3 regions of the Aeromicrobium sp. Leaf289 genome follow, and region 3 is predicted to be linked to each of the others. Evidence: predicted binding sites of a transcription regulator. Region 3 holds the regulator's gene; each other region holds the start of a gene.
The links. The regulator HrcA, encoded in region 3, represses chaperone genes, less so after heat shock. The targets are predictions, from matches to a motif close to TTGGCACTCGNNNNNNNCGAGTGCCAA.

Region 1 (7,464 bases), on a different contig from region 3:
CGAGGACGGCAAGCTCCGCCGCTTCGTCAACGTGTACGTGGCCGAGGAGGACGTGCGCTTCGCCCAGGGCCTCGAGACCCCCGTCAAGGACGGCGCGCAGATCAGCATCATCCCCGCCGTCGCCGGCGGCTGCGCCTGATCCTCGTCCTGCGGGTGGGCAGCCGAACAGGCGCACCGGCGCACGGAGACCTCACGCCCGCACGGGAAGCAACCCGTGCAGACGTGAGGAAGCCGTGCGTGCCGGGCGATTCCCAGGTCGACCTGGGAATCTCCGAGCCGCGTCAGCGGACGAAGCGGGGGGTGAGCGGCGGGTTCCACCACTCGCCGTTGCTGGCGCGCACCGCGCCGACGACGTGCAGCACGACGGCCCAGACGATGACGATCCCGTAGGTGACGAAGCCGATCAGCACCAGCATGAGCGGGAGCGAGAGCAGCAGCAGGATGCCCGTGGTGATCTGGACGTTGAGCGAGTTGGCCGCCTGGCGGCGGGCGTACTCGCCACGGTCCTTATAGACGAGATAGATCACGAGGGACGCCACGAAGCCGAGGGTGCCTGCGCTCAGCACGAGGGCGGCCGCCGGCACGGCGTGCACGATGACGCCGATGCTGCGCTGGGTGTCGTCGGACAGGGGCTCGCCCTGCCCGGTGCCCTGGCCGGGCGCGGGCTCGTGGGGATAGGCGGTCATGAGAGTCCAGCTCCTCGATCGATGTTCGTGTGCCTCCACTGAAGCACGCCGACCGAGCAGCGCACCCTGTTCCCGGGGTGCGGCCAGGGTGCGGTCAGGGTCGATCGGGGTCCATCCCGAGGGCGGTGTCGCAGGCCGGTCGACGGGCTGGGTGACCAGCGGGTGAACCGCGCTCTTCTGCGCCGCGACCGGCGCGTATAGGCTCGGCGTCAGATCGGTCCGGGCAGGTGGTTCGATCGCGTCACCAGGTGGGAGTTCGTCATGGTGCAGGGCACCGTCAAGTGGTTCAACGCCGACAAGGGCTACGGCTTCATCGAGGTCGAGGGCCAGGGTGACGTCTTCGTCCACTGGTCCAAGATCAAGTCCGACGGCTACAAGACGCTCGAGGACGGCCAGGCGGTCGAGCTCGAGGTGGTCGACGGCCCCAAGGGCCGTGAGGCCCAGGAGGTCGTCGGGCACTGACCCGGTGACGGGCGCCGTCGCTGCCCGTCGTGACCACGCGCACCGGACGCTCGTCGACGTCGAGCGCCCCGGTGTGACGCACCTCATCTGACACTTGCGGTGTCACATGGCGCGCTGACATACTCCCGGAATGTTCCCCGCCATCCTCGTCGCCGCAGAGCCTGCCCCCGTGGGCGGAGCGGCCCTCGACCAGGTCATCGGACTGAGCGTCGGGGCCGGCCTCGTGACCGCGGTCCTCGTCGCCATCGCCTGGGCCCACCGCACCCACCGCATCGAGTGGTTCCAGACCCTCGGTGACCGCCTGCACGAGCGCACCGGCGAGCCCGGCTGGGCGTCCATCCCCTCGCTGTTCGTGGCCAGCTCCCTCGTCGTCGCGCTGCTCGGGTTCCTGTGGGACGTGAGCCTGCACGCCGGTCGCGGACGCGACGAGGGCCCGCTCGCGAACCCCGCCCACTACCTGATCCTCTACGGGCTCTTCGCCCTGTTCATCGCCGGCATGAGCGCGATCGTGTTCCCGCGCGACGGCCAGCGTCCCGGCATCGCGTCGGTGCGGATCACCCGCAGCTGGTACGCCCCCGTCGCCGGCATCTTCATCGCCGCGTGCGGGCTCTACGCCCTCATCGGCTTCCCGCTCGACGACGTGTGGCACCGCCTGTTCGGCCAGGACGTCACGCTCTGGGGCCCGACGCACCTCATGCTGATCGGCGGCGCCGGCCTCTCGACGGCCGGCATCATCCTGCTGCACCGCGAGGCCGAGTTCTCCGAGGAGTGGAAGCGCTCGGCCGACAACCACGGCGCGCGGACGCTGCACAAGCTGACCCTCTCGATGGCGTTCGGCGGCCTCCTCATCGGCCTGTCGGTCTTCCAGGCGGAGTTCGACTTCGGCATCGCGCAGTTCCGCATGGTCTTCGCGCCGCTGATGATCGCTGCGGCCGCCGCACTGACCCTCGTGGCCGCGCGGCTGTACGCCGGTCCGGGCGCGGCCCTGTTCGCGGCGTTCTTCTTCGTCATCACGCGCGGCGTCGTCTCGTTCATCGTGGGCGACGTCTTCGGCCAGGCGTCGCACGTGTTCCCGCTCTACCTCGGCAGCGCCCTGATCATCGAGCTGCTGGCGCTCAGCCGACTGAAGGACAAGCCGCTCGTGTTCGGCGCCGTCGGCGGTCTGCTGATCGGCACGGTCGGCACCGTCATCGAGAAGTTCTGGAACGACGCCGTCTTCCAGTTCCCGTGGCCGCAGGACATCTGGCTCGAGAGCCTGGTGACCGTGGTTCCCGTGGCCCTGGGCGCCGGTCTGTGCGGCGCACTGTTCGCGATGGGCCTCGACGGCCGCCTGCCGAGCAACCGCTGGGTGGGCCGCTCGATCGTGGTCGGGTCGATCGTCGTCACGTCCGTGGCCGTCGGCAACGGGCTCAACGCCACGGTGCCCGAGAACGCCGAGGCCACGTTCGCCGTCCAGCAGGTCGGCACGGAGGCCCAGCCCGAGATCATGGTCGAGGTCACCACCACCGAGGGCCTCGTCGACGAGAACCCGACGTGGGTGCAGATCACCGCGTGGCAGGGCGGCGGCGCCGGCGTCGTCACGCAGTCGCTGAGGCGCACCGGCCCGGACTCGTGGGAGACCACCGAGCCCATGCCGATCGGCGGCACCTGGAAGACGCTGCTGCGCGTGCAGGACGGCCGCATGCTCACCGCCGCGCCGATCTTCCTGCCGGCCGACGAGGCGCTCGGGGCCGAGGAGGTCCCGGTCGAGTCGCAGATGACCCGCGAGTTCGTCCCGGAGATCGAGATCCTGCAGCGTGAGCGCGAGCTCGACACCTCGCCGTGGATGTGGGGCGTGGCGAACCTCGTGGTCCTGATCTGCAGCCTCGCGATCCTGGCCGGCATCAGCGTGGCCGTGGCGCGCGTCTCCGGGGCCATCGCCCGCGAGGGACGCCGTCGGCGCGACGAGCTGGAGCACGGCCCGGGCGGCGGCTCGGGCCTGGACCAGGGGAGCGGAGCCGGGACGGCGTGACCCCCGACCCGGCGGTCCTCGGGGTCGCCCACGGCGAGGTGCTGTGGGCGCACCACGCCGCCCTCGTCGCGATCCCCGCCTTCGTGCCGGCGATCGTGGTCGTGGGGGTGGTGCTCTACATCGCCCGCAAGGACCGCCAGGACGAGCAGCGCGAACGAGACCTGATCGACCGGGCCTTCGAGCCCGACGCCGGCGAGACCCCCGACGACGGGGAGGAGAGGAACCCGACATGAGGACGACCACGACCACGACCGCGCGGCTGACCGCCGCCCTGGTGACGACCGTGGCTGCCGGGCTGCTGCTCGCCGGGTGCGGAGACCCGGACCCGGGCACGGACGCCCCCAGTGCTGCCCCGAGCAGCGCGAGCGCGTCCCCGTCGGCCGAGGAGAGTGCCGACGTGAGTGCCGATCCTGGCGTGGTCGTCGACGTCACCATCTCCGCCGACGGCCCGACGCCGCAGGGCGAGCGGGTGGAGGTCGAGGTCGGGGAGCCGATCACGTTGAACGTCACGGCCGAGGTCGCCGACGAGGTGCACGTGCACTCCGACCCGGAGGTGAGCATCGACGTCGAGGCCGGTGACGAGACGTCGAGGACGTTCACGATCGACCGCCCCGGCCAGGTGGCGGTGGAGTCGCACGCCACCCACGCCGTGATCGTGCAGCTCGTCGTCCGGCCCTGACCCGTGCTCGATCCGTTCGTGGGAGCCGTGCTGCCGCTGCCGATGCACGGCGTCGGCGGCTCGACGGACCTGCCGATCCCGTTCCTGTACGCGATCGTCGGTGCGTCGTGGGCGCTCACCATCTCCTTCGCCGTGCTGGCGTTCGCGTGGAAGGAGCCGCGCCTCCAGCCGCCGGCCGGGCACGTCGTCCCCGACGAGCCGTCGCGGCGGCCGTGGCTCGCGGTGCTGGGCGCGCTGCTCGCCGCCTGGTTCCTGGGTGCCCTGTTCCTCGGCCCCGACGACGCGACGAACCCGGGCATCGCCGCCTTCTACATCCTCGTGTGGGTGGGGCTGGTGCCGTTGGCGCTGCTCGCCGGGCACGTGTGGAAGGACCTGTCGCCGTGGCGGTCGCTGCAGTGGCTGGTGGGTCGCGCGACCGGTCGTCCGGAGGGCTTCGTGGCCTACCGCGACGTCTGGGGCTACTGGCCGGCGGCGGTGGGGCTGTTCGCCTTCGTGTGGCTCGAGCTGGTCTCGCCCGACGCCGGCGACGTCGTCACGGTGCGCACCTGGGTGGCCACCTACGTGGTCGTCACGGTGCTGGGCGGTGTGCTGTTCGGCCCGCGCTGGTTCGACCGCGCCGACCCGTTCGACGTCTACAGCGCCTTCGTGGCTCGCCTCGCCCCGCTCGTGCGTGACCGCAGGTTCGACCCGCACGACCCGTTGCGCTCTCTGCCGCTGCTGCCCGTCGCGCCCGGCCTGGTGGCCGCGATCGCGGTGCTGCTGGGGTCCACGGCCTTCGACAGCTTCTCGGCGTCCGAGCGGTGGCAGTCGGGCTCGCACTCCACGCTCACGACGTCACTGGTGCTGCTGCTGTTCTGCGTCGTGGTCGGCGTGGCGTTCGTCGCGGCGTCGGTGGCCACGGGCGGGGTCACGCCACACGAGCGCCGGGCGCTGCCCGGACTGATGGCGCACTCGCTGGTGCCGATCGTCGTGGGCTACATCTTCGCCCACTACCTGACCTACCTGCTCGAGCGCGGCCAGGCCGCGGCGATCGACCTGCTCCAGCTCCTGGGGGTCGGCAACGGGCTGGAGGTCTCGTACTTCCTGTCCGAGCACCCGGACGTGCTGGCCGTCTACAAGGTCGGGTTCGTGGTGGCCGGGCACGTCGTGGCCGTCGTCGCGGCGCACGACCGGGCACTCGCGCTGCTGCCGCGTGCGCACCGGCTCACCGGCCAGCTCGCCATGCTCGTGCTCATGGTCGGCTACACGTTCACCGGCATCTACCTGCTCCTCTCGGTCTAGGCTCGACGGATGGAGCCGACGGTCGCGGGAGAGGTGCTGACGACGCACCCGGTGGCCGTGCTGGCCATCCCCGCGTTCATCCCGGTCGTGGTGATCGTCGCGACGGTCCTGTGGATCGCCCGCAAGGACCGGCTGGCGGAGGCCGCGGAGCACGAGGCCGGCGACCCCGTCGCTCCGGTCCTGCCCGTGCCGGTCCCCGTGGCCGCCGTCGATCCCACTCGCGGTGAGACCCGCGGCCGGCCCTGGCGCGACCGCCTCCCCCGCCTCGTCATCGGCGACGAGGACTGACCGGTCGTCCCGCGGGGCGGACTGGCACTCTCGGGACCCGATTGCCAGTCGTTGGTTAGCACTCCTATAGTGAGAGTGCTAGACATCAGACCGGCCCGGTGAGGGTCACGGCCGCAGCGGGAAGGGTTCGCCGCGGCGCAGGGCTCGTCCGTCGCGGGCACCGACCGGTCACACCCACCACGTCGAACCGGAGAGTTCCACATGGCCAAGACCATTGCGTTCAACGAAGAGGCCCGTCGCGGTCTCGAGCGCGGCATGAACCAGCTTGCCGACGCAGTCAAGGTGACGCTCGGCCCCAAGGGTCGCAACGTCGTGCTCGAGAAGAAGTGGGGCGCGCCCACGATCACCAACGACGGTGTCTCCATCGCCAAGGAGATCGAGCTCGAGGACCCCTACGAGAAGATCGGCGCCGAGCTCGTCAAGGAGGTCGCCAAGAAGACCGACGACGTCGCCGGTGACGGCACCACCACGGCCACCGTGCTGGCCCAGGCGCTCGTGCGCGAGGGTCTGCGCAACGTGGCCGCCGGCGCCAACCCGATGGGCCTGAAGAAGGGCATCGAGGCCGCCGTCGAGGCCATCAGCAGCCAGCTGCTGGGCATGGCCAAGGACGTCGAGACCAAGGAGCAGATCGCCTCCACCGCGTCCATCTCGGCCGCTGACCCCACGGTCGGCGAGATCATCGCCGAGGCCATGGACAAGGTCGGCAAGGAGGGCGTCATCACGGTCGAGGAGTCGAACACGTTCGGCCTCGACCTCGAGCTCACCGAGGGCATGCGCTTCGACAAGGGTCACCTGTCGGGCTACTTCGTCACCGACCCCGAGCGCATGGAGACGGTCCTCGAGGACCCCTACATCCTCATCGTCAACAGCAAGATCAGCTCGGTCAAGGACTTCGTCCCGGTGCTCGAGAAGGTCATGCAGTCGGGCAAGCCGCTCGCGATCATCGCCGAGGACGTCGAGGGCGAGGCCCTGGCCACCCTGATCGTCAACAAGATGCGCGGCACCTTCAAGTCGGTCGCCATCAAGGCCCCCGGCTTCGGTGACCGCCGCAAGGCCATGCTGGCCGACATCGCCATCCTCACCGGTGGCGAGGTCATCAGCGAGGAGGTCGGCCTCAAGCTCGAGAACGCCGACATCTCGCTGCTCGGCACGGCCCGCAAGGTCGTCACGACCAAGGACGAGACCACGATCGTCGAGGGTGGCGGCTCGCAGGACCAGATCGCCGGACGGGTCAACCAGATCCGCGCCGAGATCGAGAACAGCGACTCCGACTACGACCGCGAGAAGCTCCAGGAGCGCCTCGCGAAGCTGGCCGGCGGCGTGGCCGTCATCAAGGTCGGCGCGGCCACGGAGGTCGAGCTCAAGGAGCGCAAGCACCGCATCGAGGACGCCGTGCGCAACGCCAAGGCGGCCGTCGAGGAGGGCATCGTCGCCGGTGGCGGCGTGGCGCTCGTCCAGGCCACCAAGGCCGCGTTCGAGAAGCTCGAGCTCGAGGGTGACGAGGCCACGGGTGCCAACATCGTGCGCACCGCCGCGTCGGCCCCGCTGAAGCAGATCGCGATCAACGCCGGCCTCGAGGGCGGCGTCGTGGCGGAGAAGGTCGCCGGCCTCGACGCCGGTCACGGCCTGAACGCCGCCACGGGCGAGTACGTCGACCTCATCGCCGCGGGCATCATCGACCCGGCCAAGGTCACGCGCTCCGCGCTGCAGAACGCCGCGTCCATCGCGGCGCTGTTCCTCACCACCGAGGCCGTCGTGGCCGACAAGCCGGAGCCGGCTGCCGCCGGTGGCGGCGCGCCGGACATGGGCGACATGGGCGGCATGGGCTTCTGAGCCCCCACCCGCACCACCCCTGACGAGGGCCCCGACCACCGCGAGGTGGTCGGGGCCCTCGCACGTGCGGCGGGTCGTGTCGGCGGGGCGTGGCAGGCTGCTCCGCGTGGCACGTGCACCGGTACCCGAGGCGTTGCTGGCGCAGGTGGCCGCCGTCCTCGACGACCTGCCCGAGACGCGCCGCGAGCGAGCCTGGACGGGGACCCGATGGGTGGTGCGAGGAC
Region 2 (7,464 bases), on a different contig from region 3:
CCCCTCGGTGGCGGCGAGCCGCAGCGAGACGGCCCCGGGCAGCCCGAGGAGCGGAAGCCCGTACGGTCCCACGGCCTCGACCACGGCCGTCGCCTGCCGCTCGTCGTGCGCGACGGTGTTGTACAGCGCGCCGTGCGGCTTGACGTAGGCCACGCGGCCACCCACGGCGTCGGCCACCTCGGCGAGCAGGTCGATCTGGGCACGCAGCTCGTCGACCAGCTCGTCCGTGGCCGGCTCCTGGGGGCGTCGGCCGAAGCCCTCGCGATCGGGGTAGCCCACCTGCGCACCGATCGCGACGCCACGCTCGACCGCGCGCTCGCACGCGTCGAGCATGAGCTCCTCGCCGCCGGCGTAGGCGCCGCAGCACACGTTCGCGCTCGTGACGACGTCGAGCAGGGCCAGGTCGTCGGCCGACTCCGCGACGTCGGCGTTCAGGTCGATCCGCACGCCTCCACCCTAGGACCCGCGCGGGGTGCCGGACGGCTCAGCGGGGGAGCGGGTCCACGAGCAGGGCGACGGCCTTGTCGTCCACCCTGGTCAGCACCACGGTGGCGCGCACGGACCCCTTGAGCCGCAGGCGGCGGACCAGCTGCTCGGGCACGACGTCGACGCCGCGCTTCTTGATCGTCAGGGTGCCGACGTCGAGCGCCACGAGCGCCGCCTTGAGCTGCTTCTCGCGGTAGGGCAGCTCCTGCACCACGCGGAAGGAGCGGGCGAGCGGGTGGCGCACGTCGACGTCCGTGGTCACCCATGCGATGCGCGGGTCCACCAGCTGGCCGTCGATCCGCTCCGCCAGGCCTCCGACGAGACCGGCACGGATCACCGCGTCGTCCGGCTCGTGCAGCCAGCCTCCCAGCTCGCCGACGTCGCCGGGTGCGCCGTCGCCGGCCAGGTCGTCACCGCCGGGCAGGGCCGTGGCGCGACGCGGCGCGCGGTCGGTCAGGTCGAGGCCGGCGCCCCACAGGCACGCCTCCACCAGGTCGCCGCCGTCGCTGACCCACTGCGCCTCCACGCCGGTGGGGACCAGCGCGTGCGGGATGCCCGGGAGGGTCTTCACGACCGCGCGACCGGCCAGGTGTGTCGCCACGACCGACCACGGCGGGCTCATCGCCTCGGGGTCGAACACCCGGCCACGGTCGTCGCGGCGGGCCGGGTCGAGGAACACCACCTCGTCGTCCGTCGGGTCAACGTCGGCGGCGTCGGCGCAGAGCACCTCGCCGTCGAGGTCGAGGGCGGCCAGGTTGGCGCGGGCGATGGCGGCACGCACCGGGTCGCGCTCCACGCCCCGGACCCGCAGGCCGGCGCGGGCGAGCGCGAGCAGGTCCGAGCCGATGCCGCAGCCCAGGTCGAGTGCCGCCGTGGCACCCGTGCCGGCGAGGCGTTCGGCACGCAGCCGGGCCACCGAGCCACGGGTGGCCTGCTGCAGCGCCTCGTGGGTGAAGAACATCCGCGCCGCGTCGTCGCCCAGCTTGGTGCGCGCGAGCCCGCGCAGGTGGTTCTGCGTGACGGCCGCCGCCACCAGCTCGACGTCGTGGGCGCGGCGCAGCCGCGTGCCCAGGGCGAGGTCGGACTCGACCCCGGCCCGCTGGTGCACCTCGGCCACCAGCGCCCGTCCCTCGTCGGTCTGCAGCCGCTCGAACGTCGCCAGGTCCACGCGCCCATCCAACCAGCCGCCACGAACGGCGCTCCCTCCTCGCAGGTCGGCGGACGATCGTGCGTCCGCCGACGGCGAACACCCTTTAGCACTCAGTAGGGGTGAGTGCTAGATTCGGAACTGGCACTCGGGTACCGAGACTGCCAACCGTGCACGACCCCCGCGACGGCGTGCACACCCATCACGTTCCATCCGTCATTCCACCAACGTTGAAGGGGAGGTCGACCAGTGTCGGTCACCATCAAGCCGCTCGAGGATCGTCTCGTCATCAAGGCCGTCGAGGCCGAGCAGACCACCGCATCCGGACTCGTCATCCCGGACACCGCCCAGGAGAAGCCGCAGGAGGGTGAGGTCGTGGCCGTGGGCCCCGGTCGCATCGACGACTCCGGCAACCGCGTCCCGCTCGACGTCAACGTCGGCGACAAGGTCATCTTCAGCAAGTACGGCGGAACCGAGGTCAAGTACTCGGGCGAGGAGTTCCTCATCCTCTCCGCCCGCGACGTCCTCGCCGTCGTCTCCTGACGCGTTCTGACGCACGTGGCATCCCGGCTGGCGGCGTTGCTCGTCGCTCGGCGACCGCTCCGCTCCAAGGTCGCCGTCGCGACGGCGCCTTGCCAGTCGGGCGCCACGCACGTCAGAACCGCCTGACGTCACCCGCCGGGTCTCCCGGCGCACTCTGCCCGGCACTCGCCGGGCACCCCATCTGATCCATGCGTAGGAAGGCATCACATGCCCAAGATCCTCGAGTTCGACGAGGACGCACGCCGCGCCCTCGAGCGGGGCGTCGACGCCCTCGCGAACACCGTCAAGGTCACCCTCGGCCCCAAGGGCCGCTACGTCGTGCTCGACAAGAAGTGGGGCGCCCCCACGATCACGAACGACGGTGTCACCGTCGCCCGTGAGGTCGAGCTCGACGACCCGTTCGAGAACCTCGGAGCCCAGCTGGCCAAGGAGGTCGCCACCAAGACGAACGACGTCGCCGGTGACGGCACCACCACGGCCACCGTGCTCGCCCAGGCGATGGTCCACGAGGGCCTGCGCGCCGTGGCCGCCGGCGCCAACCCGGTCGGCCTGAAGAAGGGCATCGAGGCCGCGGTCAAGGCCGTCAGCGAGAAGCTGCACGAGATCGCCCGCGACGTCGACGACATCAAGGACATGACCGACGTCGCCACCGTCTCCTCGCGCGACGCGCACATCGGCGAGCTCATCGCCGAGGCGTTCGACAAGGTCGGCAAGGACGGCGTCATCACCGTCGAGGAGTCCAACACGCTCGGCACGCAGCTCGACTTCACCGAGGGCATGCAGTTCGACAAGGGCTACCTCTCGCCGTACATGGTCACCGACACCGAGCGCATGGAGTCCGTCCTCGACGACCCCTACGTGCTCGTCAACCAGGGCAAGATCAGCTCGGTCGCCGAGCTGCTTCCGCTCCTGGAGAAGGTCATCGGCGCGGGCAAGAGCCTGTTCATCATCGCCGAGGACGTCGAGGGCGAGGCGCTCAGCACGCTGGTCGTCAACAAGATCCGCGGCACGTTCACCTCGGTCGCCGTCAAGGCGCCCGCCTTCGGTGACCGCCGCAAGGCCATGCTGCAGGACATCGCGACGCTCACCGGCGCCACGGTCGTCACGCCCGACGTCGGGCTCAAGCTCGACCAGGTCGGCCTCGAGGTGCTCGGCACCGCCCGTCGCGTCGTCGTCACCAAGGACGACACGACGATCATCGACGGTGGCGGCGAGACCGCCGAGGTCGAGGGCCGGGTCAACCAGATCAAGGCCGAGATCGAGCTCACCGACTCCGACTGGGACCGCGAGAAGCTCCAGGAGCGTCTCGCGAAGCTGGCCGGCGGCGTGTGCGTGATCCAGGTCGGCGCGGCCACCGAGGTCGAGCTCAAGGAGAAGAAGCACCGCATCGAAGACGCCGTCTCGGCGACCCGCGCGGCCATCGAGGAGGGCATCGTCGCCGGTGGCGGCTCCGCCCTCGTCCACGCCGTCTCGGTGCTCGAGGGCGACCTCGGGCTCAGCGGCGACGAGGCCGTCGGCGTGCGCATCGTGCGCAAGGGTGCCGACGCCCCGCTGGAGTGGATCGCCCGCAACGGCGGCGTCTCCGGCGAGGTCGTCGTGTCGAAGGTCCGCGAGTCCGGTGAGGGCTACAACGCCGCCACCGACACCTACGGGGACCTCCTCGCGCAGGGCATCCTCGACCCGGTCAAGGTCACGCGCTCCGCGCTGGCCAACGCCGCGTCCATCACCGCCATGCTGCTCACCACCGAGACCCTGGTGGCCGAGAAGCCGGCCGACGACGAGGGTGACGCCCACGCCGGGCACAACCACTGAGTCGTCGCACCGACGCGCTGTCGACGGCGCCCGCCCCTTCGGGGGGTGGGCGCCGCCGTCGTTCCCGCCCGTGCTTGACGCGCCGCCGGCCAACCCGCACCGTGATCCCATGGCCACCGTCGAGGACGTCGAGCGTCTGTGCCTGGCGCTGCCGGAGGTCGCCGAGCGCACCAGCTGGGGGAACCGCGCCTGGTTCGTCGAGAAGGCGATGTTCTGCTGGGTGCGACCGTTCAGCAAGGCCGACCTGAGGCGGTTCGGCGACGACCCGGTGCCGCAGGGCGAGATCGTCGGTCTGCGCACCGAGGACCTCGCCGACCGCGACGCGATCCTCGGCGAGGGGGTGCCGGGCTTCTTCACCATCGAGCACCTGGCGAACCACCCCGGCTTCCTGGTCGAGCTCGACCTGGTGGACCCCGCCCGGCTGGAGACCGCGGTCGAGGACGCCTGGCTCGCGCGCGCACCCGCCCGCCTGGCCGAGTCCTGGCTCGCCGACCGCCCCTGACCCGTGCCGCAGATTCCCAGGTCGACCTGGGAATCTTCCGGACTGCACGGCTTTCCCTACGACTGCACGGGTAGCAACCTGTGCTTCTGCAGGTTTCCCAGGTCGACCTGGGAATCTCCCACCCTGCCCCGCGGGGTTCGGGACGTCCGCGTCCTGACCGCACGGGTGCATCCGCGCTCCGACGTCCCGTCGAGGGGCCGCGTGACGGTCGTCTCTTGCGCTCGCGACCGACTCGCCATACCGTGGGTATGGATGCGACATTCCCGATGTCACATCACCGTTGTCGAGTAGCCGAGGAGACTGCCATGACGATCACCGAGACCCGCCCCACCACCCCCGACGCCGCCGCGTTCCGTGCGGAGGTCGAGCGTGACGGCGTGCTCGAGCGGCTCCTGTCGTCGTCGGCCCAGCTGTCCTACGACCCCGAGAAGGAGGTCGACTGGGACGCGCCGCTCGACCCGCTGCACGACGGCGTGAACCCCGAGTGGTGCACGCTCTTCGGCACCGACCTGTGGGAGCGCATGACGCCGGAGCAGCGCGCCACGCTCACGCGCCACGAGGCGGCCAGCGTCGCGAGCATCGGCATCTGGTTCGAGATGCTCCTGCAGCAGATGCTGCTCGTCGACATCTACGACAAGGACTACGCGAGCAGCGAGTTCCAGTTCGCGCTCACCGAGATCGCCGACGAGTGCCGCCACTCGATCATGTTCGCCAAGGGCGCCCAGCACATCGCCGGTCGTTCCTACCTGCCCCACCCGCTGCTGCACAAGGCCGCCAAGCTGCTCAAGCTGACGGCGCGCGGCGAGGTCGCCTACACGTCGATCCTGGTGGCCGAGGAGGTCCTCGACGTCATGCAGCGTGACTGGATGCGCGGCGCCTCCGTCTCGCCCCAGGTCAAGACGATCTGCAAGATCCACGTGGTCGAGGAGTCGCGGCACATGAAGTTCGCGCGCCACGAGACCCTCGAGGCCATGAAGGGCATCTCCGAGGCCCGCCGCCGCGCCAGCGCCCTGCAGATCGCGAGCGTCGGCTACTTCATCGTCAAGAGCCTCGTCCGCCCCGAGGTGTACGCCGAGGCCGGGCTCGACGTGAAGGAGGCCGTCGAGGCGGCCAAGAACAACGAGCACCACCACGCGCTCATGCGTCTGTCGTGCGTGCACCTGATGGACTTCCTGGCCGAGGCCGGGCTGCTGACGCCGACGGCCAAGCGGCTGTACCGCCGCGTGCACATGCTCTGAGGCCGCCATGCCCTTCGCCATCACCCAGAGCTGCTGCTCCGACGCCTCCTGCGTGGAGGTGTGCCCGGTCGACTGCATCCACCCGACGCCGGGAGAGCCCGACTTCGGCACGACCGACATCCTCTACGTCGACCCTCGCTCGTGCATCGACTGCGGCGCCTGCGCCGACGCCTGCCCCGCGTCGGCGATCAAGCCGATCGAGATCCTGCGCGGCGGCGAGGCCGTGTTCGCCGAGCTGAACGCCGCCTACTACGAGCAGCGGCCCGAGCGCGAGGTCGCGAAGCAGCAGACCCACGCCCGCGTGCGCCCGGGCGTGCCCACGGGCCTGCGGGTCGCCGTGGTCGGGACCGGCCCGGCCGCGACCTACACCGCACGTGAGCTGCTCGCGGCGTCCGACGCGCACGTGTCGTTCTTCGACCGGCTCCCGGTGCCGGGCGGTCTGCTGCGCGGCGGGGTGGCGCCGGACCACCCGGAGACCAAGCGGGTGCAGGACACCTTCGGCTGGACCTACGACCACCCCCGCGCGCGCCTTTTCATGAACGTGGAGGTCGGTCGGCACCTCTCGCACGAGGAGCTGCTCGAGCACCACGACGCGGTGGTCTACGGCATCGGCGCCCCCGAGGACCGACGGCTCGGCATCGTGGGGGAGGACCTCGAGGGCGTGCACGGATCCACCGAGGTCGTCTCCTGGTACAACGGCGACCCCGACGTCCCGGGCGACGCCGTCGGCGTGCAGGGGGCGAGGGTGTTCGTCGTGGGCAACGGCAACGTCGCGCTCGACGTCGCGCGCCTGCTGCTCAGTGATCCCGGTCGACTGGCCGGCACGGAGATCGCCGACCACGCCCTGGAGGCGCTGCGTCGGGCCGACGTGCGCGAGGTCGTGCTGCTGGGGCGTCGCGGTCCCGAGCACGCCGCCTTCACCCGGCCCGAGCTGCTGACGCTGCCCGACGGCATCGAGCTCTGCGTCGAGGACGACGAGGCGGTCGCGACGGCCCTGGCCGCCCCGGAGCCGGGGACCAACGCCGCGCTGCTGGCCGGGTTCCCGCGCGTGCGGAGCGACTGGACGTCCGAGCCCGGTGGGGGTGCCGGCGCGGGCAAGCGGCTCGTGCTGGCCTTCGGCCGCCGGGTCACGGCCGCGCACGGGGACGGGGTGTTGGCGTCGGTGATCGTGGCGGGCCCCGACGGCGAGGCCGAGGCGCCCACGCAGCTGCTGGTCAGCTCGATCGGCCGGCGCGGTCGCATGGTCCCCGGGCTGCCGTTCGACGACGAGCGAGGCCTGATCCCGAACCACGAGGGCCGGGTCGTCGACCCGGCGACCGGCGAGCCAGTCCCCGGCGCCTACGTCGTCGGCTGGGCCAAGCGCGGGTCGACCGGCGGCATCGGCGCCAACCGCGTGTGCGCGGGCGAGACCGTCACGACGCTGCTGGGCGATGCGGCCGACGGCCGACTTCGCTCCCCGTCGCGGTCGGAGCGGGCACTGTCCCGGCTGGTGCAGCGGCGTCAGCCGCAGCTCGTCCGCGGTGCGGGGGTGCGGGCCATCGAGCGCCGCGAGATCGACGCGGGCCTCGCGAGCGGACGGCCGCGGGTCAAGCTGACCACCGTCGAGGACCTGCTCGCCGCCGGACGGTGAGTGCGGCGAGCCGACTCAGGCGACCGCGGCCGCCAGGTTGGCCAGGGTCGACTCGAGTGCCTCGTGCGGCACGACGGGGAAGTGCAGCCGCTTCAGGACGGCCGGG
Region 3 (7,464 bases):
GATCTCCGGTCAGATCGACGAGCTCAACTCCAAGATCAACCGCTGGGAGACGATCAAGAAGTTCGCCATCCTGGACCACGACCTGTCGATCGAGTCCGGCGAGATCACGCCGAGCATGAAGGTCAAGCGCAACGTGGTGGAGTCGAACTACAAGCACATCCTGGACGGCTTCTACGCTTAGTCCATGACCTCGACCGAACGGCCCGCTCCCGACACCGGGGGCGGGCCGTTCGGCGTGCCCGCGACGGCAGCCGGATTCGGTGTGTACGTCCACGTCCCGTTCTGCTCGGTTCGCTGCGGCTACTGCGACTTCAACACCTACACCGCCGACGAGCTCGGCGAGGGTGCCACCCGCGCGACGTACGCCTCCTCGGCGCTGCAGGAGGTGCGGCGCATGGCCGAGGCCGTCGGGCCCCGGCCGGTCGAGACGGTCTTCTTCGGGGGAGGCACCCCCACCCAGCTCCCCGCCGACGACCTCGTCGGCGTGCTCCGGTCGATCGACGAGCACCTCGGGCTGCGCCCGGGTGCCGAGGTGACCACGGAGGCCAACCCAGACAGCGTCACGCCGGCGTCGCTGGCACGCCTGCGCGAGGGCGGCTTCACCCGCATCTCCTTCGGGGTGCAGTCCGCCGTGCCGCACGTGCTCGCCACGCTGGACCGGACGCACGACCCCGCCCGCGTCCCCGACGCGGTGCGCTGGGCCCGGGAGGCCGGGTTCGAGCAGGTGAGCCTCGACCTCATCTACGGCACCCCGGGTGAGTCGATGGACGACTGGCGGACCAGCCTGGACCAGGCGGTCTCCCTCGAGCCCGACCACGTCAGCGCCTACGCGCTCATCGTGGAGGACGGGACGGCCTTCGCGCGCAAGGTCCGGCGCGGCGAGGTGGTCATGCCCGACGACGACGAGACCGCCGACAAGTACCTGCTCGCCGACGCGACCCTCACCGCGGCGGGCCTGGGTTGGTACGAGCTGTCGAACTGGGCCCGCGACGAGGCCGCACAGTGCCGCCACAACCTGCTGTACTGGCACGGCGCCGAGTGGTGGGGCGTCGGTCCGGGCGCGCACTCCTACGTCGACCGACGGCGCTGGTGGAACGTCAAGCATCCTGCCGCCTACGCGCAGCGATTGGCTGCGGGCGACCCGGTCGAGGCCGACGGTGAGGACATCGACGCCCCCACGGCCGCTCTCGAGCGGATCATGCTGGAGATCCGGCTGAGGTCCGGTCTGCCCGTGGCGGCGCTCGACCCCTCGGTACGGGCGCAGGTGCCGGTGCTCGCCGCGCGCGGTCTGCTCGACGTCGTGGACGAGCGTCTCGTGCTCACCCTGGAGGGCCGCCTGCTCGCCGACGCCGTGGTCCGGGACCTCACGGACTAGGACGCCCGCCCCAGTCCAAGGGACTTTCGTCATTCGGATGGCGTGACCAAAGGCACGGTCCTACGGTGCTCCTGGGAGCAAGAAACGACTCGGGGGAGTTGGCGAGGGAGCAATGCGCATCGCGCATTGGCCAGCTCTGATCAGCATGCTGGTCGGCATGGCCATCATCAGTGTGCCGACGTCTGCGGACGCGGCGCCACGCACCGTGCTGTGCACGGGATACAAGCAGTGCGCCGCCAAGGGGTACACCCACGGCGGCTACGCGTCGGTCCGGTCGCGGTCGTACTGGAACATGACGCCCGGTCGCAGCTGCACGAACTACGTCGCGTACCGACTCACCAGGAACCGACTGGTCGCGCGACCGCCCGGCACCGACGCCGCCCTCACGTGGGGCGCGGCCGCTCGGGCCGCCGGACTGCGGGTGAGCGCTTCGGCACCACGCCGTGGCGACGTGGCCTGGTGGAAGGCCGACCGAGGACTGGCCGGCAAGAAGGGGCACGTCGCCGTCGTGGAGCGGGTCCGCGCGGACGGTTCCATCGTCGTCTCCGAGGACAACATGAACCGGACCTTCATGTGGCGCACCGTGCGACGAGGCTCGGGGTGGCCGTCCGGCTTCATCCGCTACCCCACGTCGGACGGGTCGCCGTCGGGCGTCCTGGAGTCGCTCGAGGCGACGGACGGCATGGTGGCGGTGCGCGGTGCGGCGAGCGAGCCCGACCGGTGGGGGCGTCCGGTCGCCTACACGGTCGCGCTGGGGGCGCCGCTGGACCGGGCGCCGGCGGAGACCTTCACGTTCTCCTCCGCCTACTTCCGGTTCTCGTGGCGACGCACCGTCCAGGTGCGCGGCGAGCTGCGCGCCTACCTGTACGCCCACAACGCCTCAGGCACCAGGGGCACGGACGTGCTGCTCGGCGTGGCCGACCTGGAGGTGCGGGACGACGGAACCACCCGGGGCGTCGCCGTGCCACGAGCGGACTGGCTCGACGACGTGGTCGCCCCGGTGCTCGGGCCGGTGGTCGGGCCGGGCTGACGGTCCTCGTCGGTGGGCCTCGCGAGACGCCGTGCCGCTCAGGGAGCGGTGACGAAGTCGATGAGCTCCTCGACCCGGCCCAGGAACTCCGGCTCCAGGTCGGTCCACGACCGGACGCGCGAGAGGATGTGCTGCCACGCGCGAGCGATGTCGGCCTGCTCGGCGTGCGGCCAGCCGAAGGCCGCGCAGATCCCACGCTTCCACTCGATGCTGCGCGGGACCACGGGCCAGGCGTCCACGCCGAGACGACCCGGCTTCACGGCCTGCCACACGTCGACGTAGGGGTGCCCGACGACGAGCACGTGGTCGCGGTCCGAGAGCCTCGCAGCGATGCGCGACTCCTTGGACCCCGGGACGAGGTGGTCGACGAGGATGCCGAGGCGACGGTGGGGACCGGGGTCGAAGTCGTCGACGACCCCGACGAGGTCGTCGACGCCGTGCAGCATCTCCACGGCCACGCCCTCCACCCGCAGGTCGTCGCCCCACACCTTCTCGACGAGCTCGGCGTCGTGCTTGCCCTCGACGAGGATCCGGCTGGGCAGGGCGACCCGTGCACGCTGTCCGGCGACCGCACGCGACCCGGACGCGGTGCGGGCCGCGGCCTTCGGTGCCGCCGCGACCGGAGCGACGAGCACGACCGGCCGGCCCTCCAGGAGGAAGCCCGGTCCGAGCGGGAACGACTTGCGACGCAGGTGGCGGTCCTCCAGCATCACCATGCCGAGGTCGCGCTCCACGCGGACGACCTCGCCGACCCACCCCGAGGTGACCTCCTCGACCACGATGCCGAGGTCGGCAGGGGCCTCGGTGGAGCGACCGCGCGGGGGAGCCTTCCAGTCGCCGGCCAGCACGTCCTGGCCGTAGCGCCCCGGGTGCCTGGCCTCAGCCATGCAGCACCCCGAGCAGCGTCTGGTGGAAGTCCTCCAGGTCCTCGCGGGCGATGGGTCCGCTGCTGGTGAGGATGCGGGTCGACGGGCGGGTGAGCCCGACGGCGAGGTCCACGGCGGCCGGCCAGCTGGGCGTGACGGTCGACGGGACCGTGTCGAGCGGGGGGACGAGGTCGCCGAGCGCGACCACGTCGCCGTCGGGGACGACCAGCACCAGCTCGCCGCCCAGGGGGCCGTGGCCCAGGTGCACCACCTCGACGAACAGGTCGCCGAGGTCGGCGGCCCAGACCGAGCTGAGGGTGCCGCCGCGCGACTCGTGCATGAGGAAGGTGCCGTCGGAGAGGGTGACCCGACGAGGTCGGTAGGTGAGGGTACGCGTGGTGCCCGTGACCGAGACGACCTCTCCCTCGCTCCCGATTGCTCCCACCTCGTTAGACTGGCACTTGCCCTGGGTGAGTGCCAAAGCGCCACGCCGCGTCGTCGTGCCCCGTCTGCGCGCCCCGGGGCCGTCGCGACCCAGCAGGCCCGATCAGCAGAGAGGAGACCGCCGTGCCGGAGGACCGAAGACTCGCCTCTGACGACCGTCGCCTCGAGGTGCTGCGCGCCATCGTCGAGGACTACGTCGAGACCCAGGAGCCCGTGGGCTCCCGGGCGCTCGTGGAGCGGCACCAGCTCGGTGTCTCGCCGGCGACCATCCGCAACGACATGGCGGCCCTGGAGGACGAGGGCTACATCGCGCAGCCGCACACGAGCGCGGGCCGGGTGCCCACCGACAAGGGCTACCGGCTGTTCGTCGACCGGCTGTCCCAGGTGAAGGCGCTCTCGACGCCCGAGCGACGCGCCATCGAGACCTTCCTCGGGGGAGCGGTCGACGTCGACGACGTCGTGCAGCGCAGCGTCAAGGTGCTGGCCCAGCTGACCAACCAGGTCGCGATCGTGCAGTACCCGTCGCTGACCCGCTCCACCGTGCGCCACGTCGAGGTCGTCGCGCTCGAGCACGCACGCGTGCTGCTCGTGGTGATCACCAGCAGCGGCCGGGTGGAGCAGCGCGTCGTCGAGCTCGAGTCCACGCCGGGCGACGTGCTGCTGTCCGACGTGCGCTCACGCATCATGACCGCCACCATCGGGCAGCGGCTGCCCGAGGCGTCGCTGCGCCTGGCCGAGGTGATCGGCACGTTCGCCGAGACCGACCGGCCTCTCGTCACGTCGGTGGTCACCACGCTCACGCACGTGTTCTCCGACGAGCGGTCCGACGAGCGCATCGCCGTCGGCGGCACCGCCAACCTGGCGCGCTTCGGCCGCGACTTCGACTCCTCGATCCGCCCCGTCCTCGAGGCGCTCGAGGAGCAGGTCGTGCTCCTGAAGCTCCTCGGCGAGGCGACCACCGACCCCACCGTGCGCATCGGCCTCGAGACCGGTAGTGAGGGACTGGCGGGCACCGCCGTCGTCTCCTCGGCGTACGGCACCCCCGAGCAGGCGCTCGCCACGTTGGGCACGCTCGGACCCACCCGCATGGACTATCCAGGAACCATGGCCGCCGTCGGCGCGGTCGCCCGCTACGTCGGGCGACAGCTGGCGGACGGCTGAACAGGACGAGGACCAATGGCACAGGACTACTACGAGCTGCTGGGCGTGTCCCGGTCGGCGACGCCCGAGGAGCTCAAGAAGGCGTACCGCCGGCTCGCGCGCCAGCTGCACCCCGACGTGAACGACGCACCCGACGCGGCCGACCGCTTCAAGGAGGTCACCACCGCCTACGAGGTGCTCTCCGACCCGCAGAAGAAGTCGGTCTACGACCGCGGCGGCAACCCGCTCGGCGGCGGGGGCGGCGCGGGCGGCTTCGCCGGCGGCGGCTTCAGCTTCGACGACATCATGGACGCGTTCTTCGGCGGCGGGGGCAACACCCGCGGGCCGCGATCGCGCGTCCAGCGCGGGCAGGACGCCCTGCTGCGCCTGCAGGTCGACCTCGCGGAGGCCGCGTTCGGCGTCACCCACGACATCAAGGTCGACACGGCGGTCGTGTGCACGCGCTGCGACGGCAGCGGGGCCGAGGACGACTCCGAGGCCGTCACCTGCGGCACGTGCCACGGGCACGGCGAGGTGCAGCACGTGCAGCGCACGCCGCTGGGCAGCGTCCGGACCGCCCGCCCGTGCCCGACCTGCCACGGCTTCGGCTCGGTCATCCCCGACCCGTGCCACGAGTGCAACGGCGACGGCCGGGTCAGGTCGCGTCGCTCGCTGACCGTCTCGATCCCTGCCGGCGTCGACCAGGGCACCCGCATCCAGCTGGCCGGCGAGGGCGAGGTCGGCCCCGGCGGAGGACCCCCCGGCGACCTCTACATCGAGGTCGAGGTGGCCCGTCACCCCGTCTTCACCCGCAAGGGCGACCAGCTGCGCTGCCAGGTCACCCTGCCGATGACCGCTGCGGCCCTCGGCACGCACGTCGACCTGCCGACGCTCGAGGCCGACCTGGCCGACCAGGACGGGCCCGACACCGTGGGCCTGGAGGTGCCGGCCGGAACGCAGTCCGGCGAGACCCTGACGCTGCGTGGCCAGGGCGTGCCGCGGCTGCGCGGCCCCGGTCGCGGCGACCTCGTGGTCGAGATGGTCGTCGAGACCCCGGACCGGCTCGACGACGAGCAGCGCGAGCTGCTCAAGCAGCTGGCCGAGCTGCGCGGCGAGGACCGTCCCGAGGCACAGATGGGCTCGACGCACCGGCACGGCATGTTCGGGCGCATCAAGGACGCCTTCCGCTGAGGTGCGGTAGGAAGGGACCATGAGCCAAGACGACTGCCTGTTCTGCGCGATCGTCGCCGGTCGGGTTCCCGCCGACGTGGTGGCCGAGGACGAGCACGCGCTCGCGTTCCGCGACATCAGCCCGCAGGCGCCCACCCACGTGCTGGTGATCCCGCGGGTCCACCAGCCCGACGTCGGCAGCCTCGCCGAGGCCGAGCCGGAGGCGGCGGTCGGGCTGCTGCGGCTCGCGCGTCGCGTGGCGCAGGAGGCGGGCGGCTCCTACCGACTCGTGTTCAACACCGGCGCCGACGCCCACCAGACCGTCTTCCACTGCCACGGTCACGTCCTCGCCGGGCGTGCGCTGGGCTGGCCCCCAGGCTGACGTCCCCGGGTTCCGGGTCCTCGTCGGCCACGGGACGAGCCCGCGACGCCGGTCGTGGGTTGCGCGCGTGTCGCCTGCCCCCCGTACGATGGTGGACAGACATGACTTCTGACTTGCCCGGGGACCAGCGACCCCACACCTTCACCGTCCCGACCAGCATCGACACCGTCGCCCTCTACGGTCCGGCCGACGCGTTCCTGCGCATCGTCGAGGACGCCTTCGACGCCACCGTGCACGCGCGCGGCAACGTCGTGACCGTCACCGGCGAGCCCGGCGAGGTGGCCCTCGTGGAGCGGCTGCTCGACGAGCTCGTCGCCATCGTGCGCACCGGCCAGGGCCTCACGGCCGAGACGGTCGAGCGCAGCATCTCGATGCTCCGCACCGAGACGCAGGAGCGCCCGGCCGAGGTGCTCAGCCTGAACATCCTGAGCAACCGTGGCCGCACCATCCGGCCCAAGACGCTCAACCAGAAGAAGTACGTCGACGCGATCGACAAGCACACGATCGTCTTCGGCATCGGCCCGGCCGGCACCGGCAAGACCTACCTCGCCATGGCCAAGGCCGTGCAGGCGCTGCAGGCCAAGGAGATCACCCGCATCATCCTCACGCGGCCCGCGGTCGAGGCGGGGGAGCGGCTGGGATACCTGCCCGGCACGCTCAGCGAGAAGATCGATCCGTACCTGCGTCCGCTCTACGACGCGCTGCACGACATGCTCGATCCCGAGACGATCCCCAAGCTGCTCACCAGCGGGACCATCGAGATCGCGCCGCTGGCGTACATGCGCGGCCGCACCCTGCAGGACGCGTTCATCATCCTCGACGAGGCGCAGAACACCACCCCCGAGCAGATGAAGATGTTCCTCACCCGGCTCGGCTTCGGCTCCCAGATCGTCGTCACCGGCGACGTCAGCCAGGTCGACCTGCCGTCGGGCCAGAAGAGCGGTCTGCGCGTCGTGCGCGACATCCTCGCCGACGTCAAGGACATCCACTTCTCCACGCTCACGTCGCAGGACGTCGTCCGTCACAAGCTGGTCGGTCGCATCGTCGCCGCCTACGA

Region 1: groL (chaperonin GroEL) is a predicted target of HrcA. The motif match lies at 5,463-5,489, and genes of this name have one in related genera.
Region 2: groES (co-chaperone GroES) is a predicted target of HrcA. The motif match lies at 1,740-1,766, and genes of this name have one in related genera.

What each region holds. Positions count from the first base shown of each region.
Region 1 covers NZ_LMNK01000002.1:886,640-894,103, forward strand. The annotation lists gene ASF37_RS08250 (ubiquitin-like small modifier protein 1) at 1-139, shown strand, start outside; gene ASF37_RS08255 (DUF4870 domain-containing protein) at 282-686, opposite strand; gene ASF37_RS08260 (cold shock domain-containing protein) at 948-1,148, shown strand; gene ASF37_RS08265 (hypothetical protein) at 1,279-3,159, shown strand; gene ASF37_RS08270 (hypothetical protein) at 3,156-3,392, shown strand; gene ASF37_RS08275 (hypothetical protein) at 3,389-3,838, shown strand; gene ASF37_RS08280 (hypothetical protein) at 3,857-5,119, shown strand; gene ASF37_RS08285 (hypothetical protein) at 5,129-5,407, shown strand; gene groL (chaperonin GroEL) at 5,609-7,240, shown strand; gene ASF37_RS08295 (MmcQ/YjbR family DNA-binding protein) at 7,347-7,464, shown strand, end outside.
Region 2 covers NZ_LMNK01000002.1:900,737-908,200, forward strand. The annotation lists gene ASF37_RS08335 (LamB/YcsF family protein) at 1-447, opposite strand, end outside; gene ASF37_RS08340 (methyltransferase domain-containing protein) at 485-1,654, opposite strand; gene groES (co-chaperone GroES) at 1,883-2,176, shown strand; gene groL (chaperonin GroEL) at 2,384-3,988, shown strand; gene ASF37_RS08355 (MmcQ/YjbR family DNA-binding protein) at 4,098-4,490, shown strand; gene ASF37_RS08360 (diiron oxygenase) at 4,796-5,728, shown strand; gene ASF37_RS08365 (4Fe-4S binding protein) at 5,736-7,358, shown strand; gene ASF37_RS08370 (SRPBCC family protein) at 7,374-7,464, opposite strand, start outside.
Region 3 covers NZ_LMNK01000006.1:5,906-13,369, reverse strand. The annotation lists gene ASF37_RS15735 (long-chain fatty acid--CoA ligase) at 1-181, shown strand, start outside; gene hemW (radical SAM family heme chaperone HemW) at 185-1,375, shown strand; gene ASF37_RS15725 (CHAP domain-containing protein) at 1,533-2,405, shown strand; gene ASF37_RS15720 (DUF3097 domain-containing protein) at 2,444-3,292, opposite strand; gene ASF37_RS15715 (hypothetical protein) at 3,285-3,716, opposite strand; gene hrcA (heat-inducible transcriptional repressor HrcA) at 3,839-4,876, shown strand; gene dnaJ (molecular chaperone DnaJ) at 4,892-6,046, shown strand; gene ASF37_RS15700 (histidine triad nucleotide-binding protein) at 6,066-6,407, shown strand; gene ASF37_RS15695 (PhoH family protein) at 6,509-7,464, shown strand, end outside.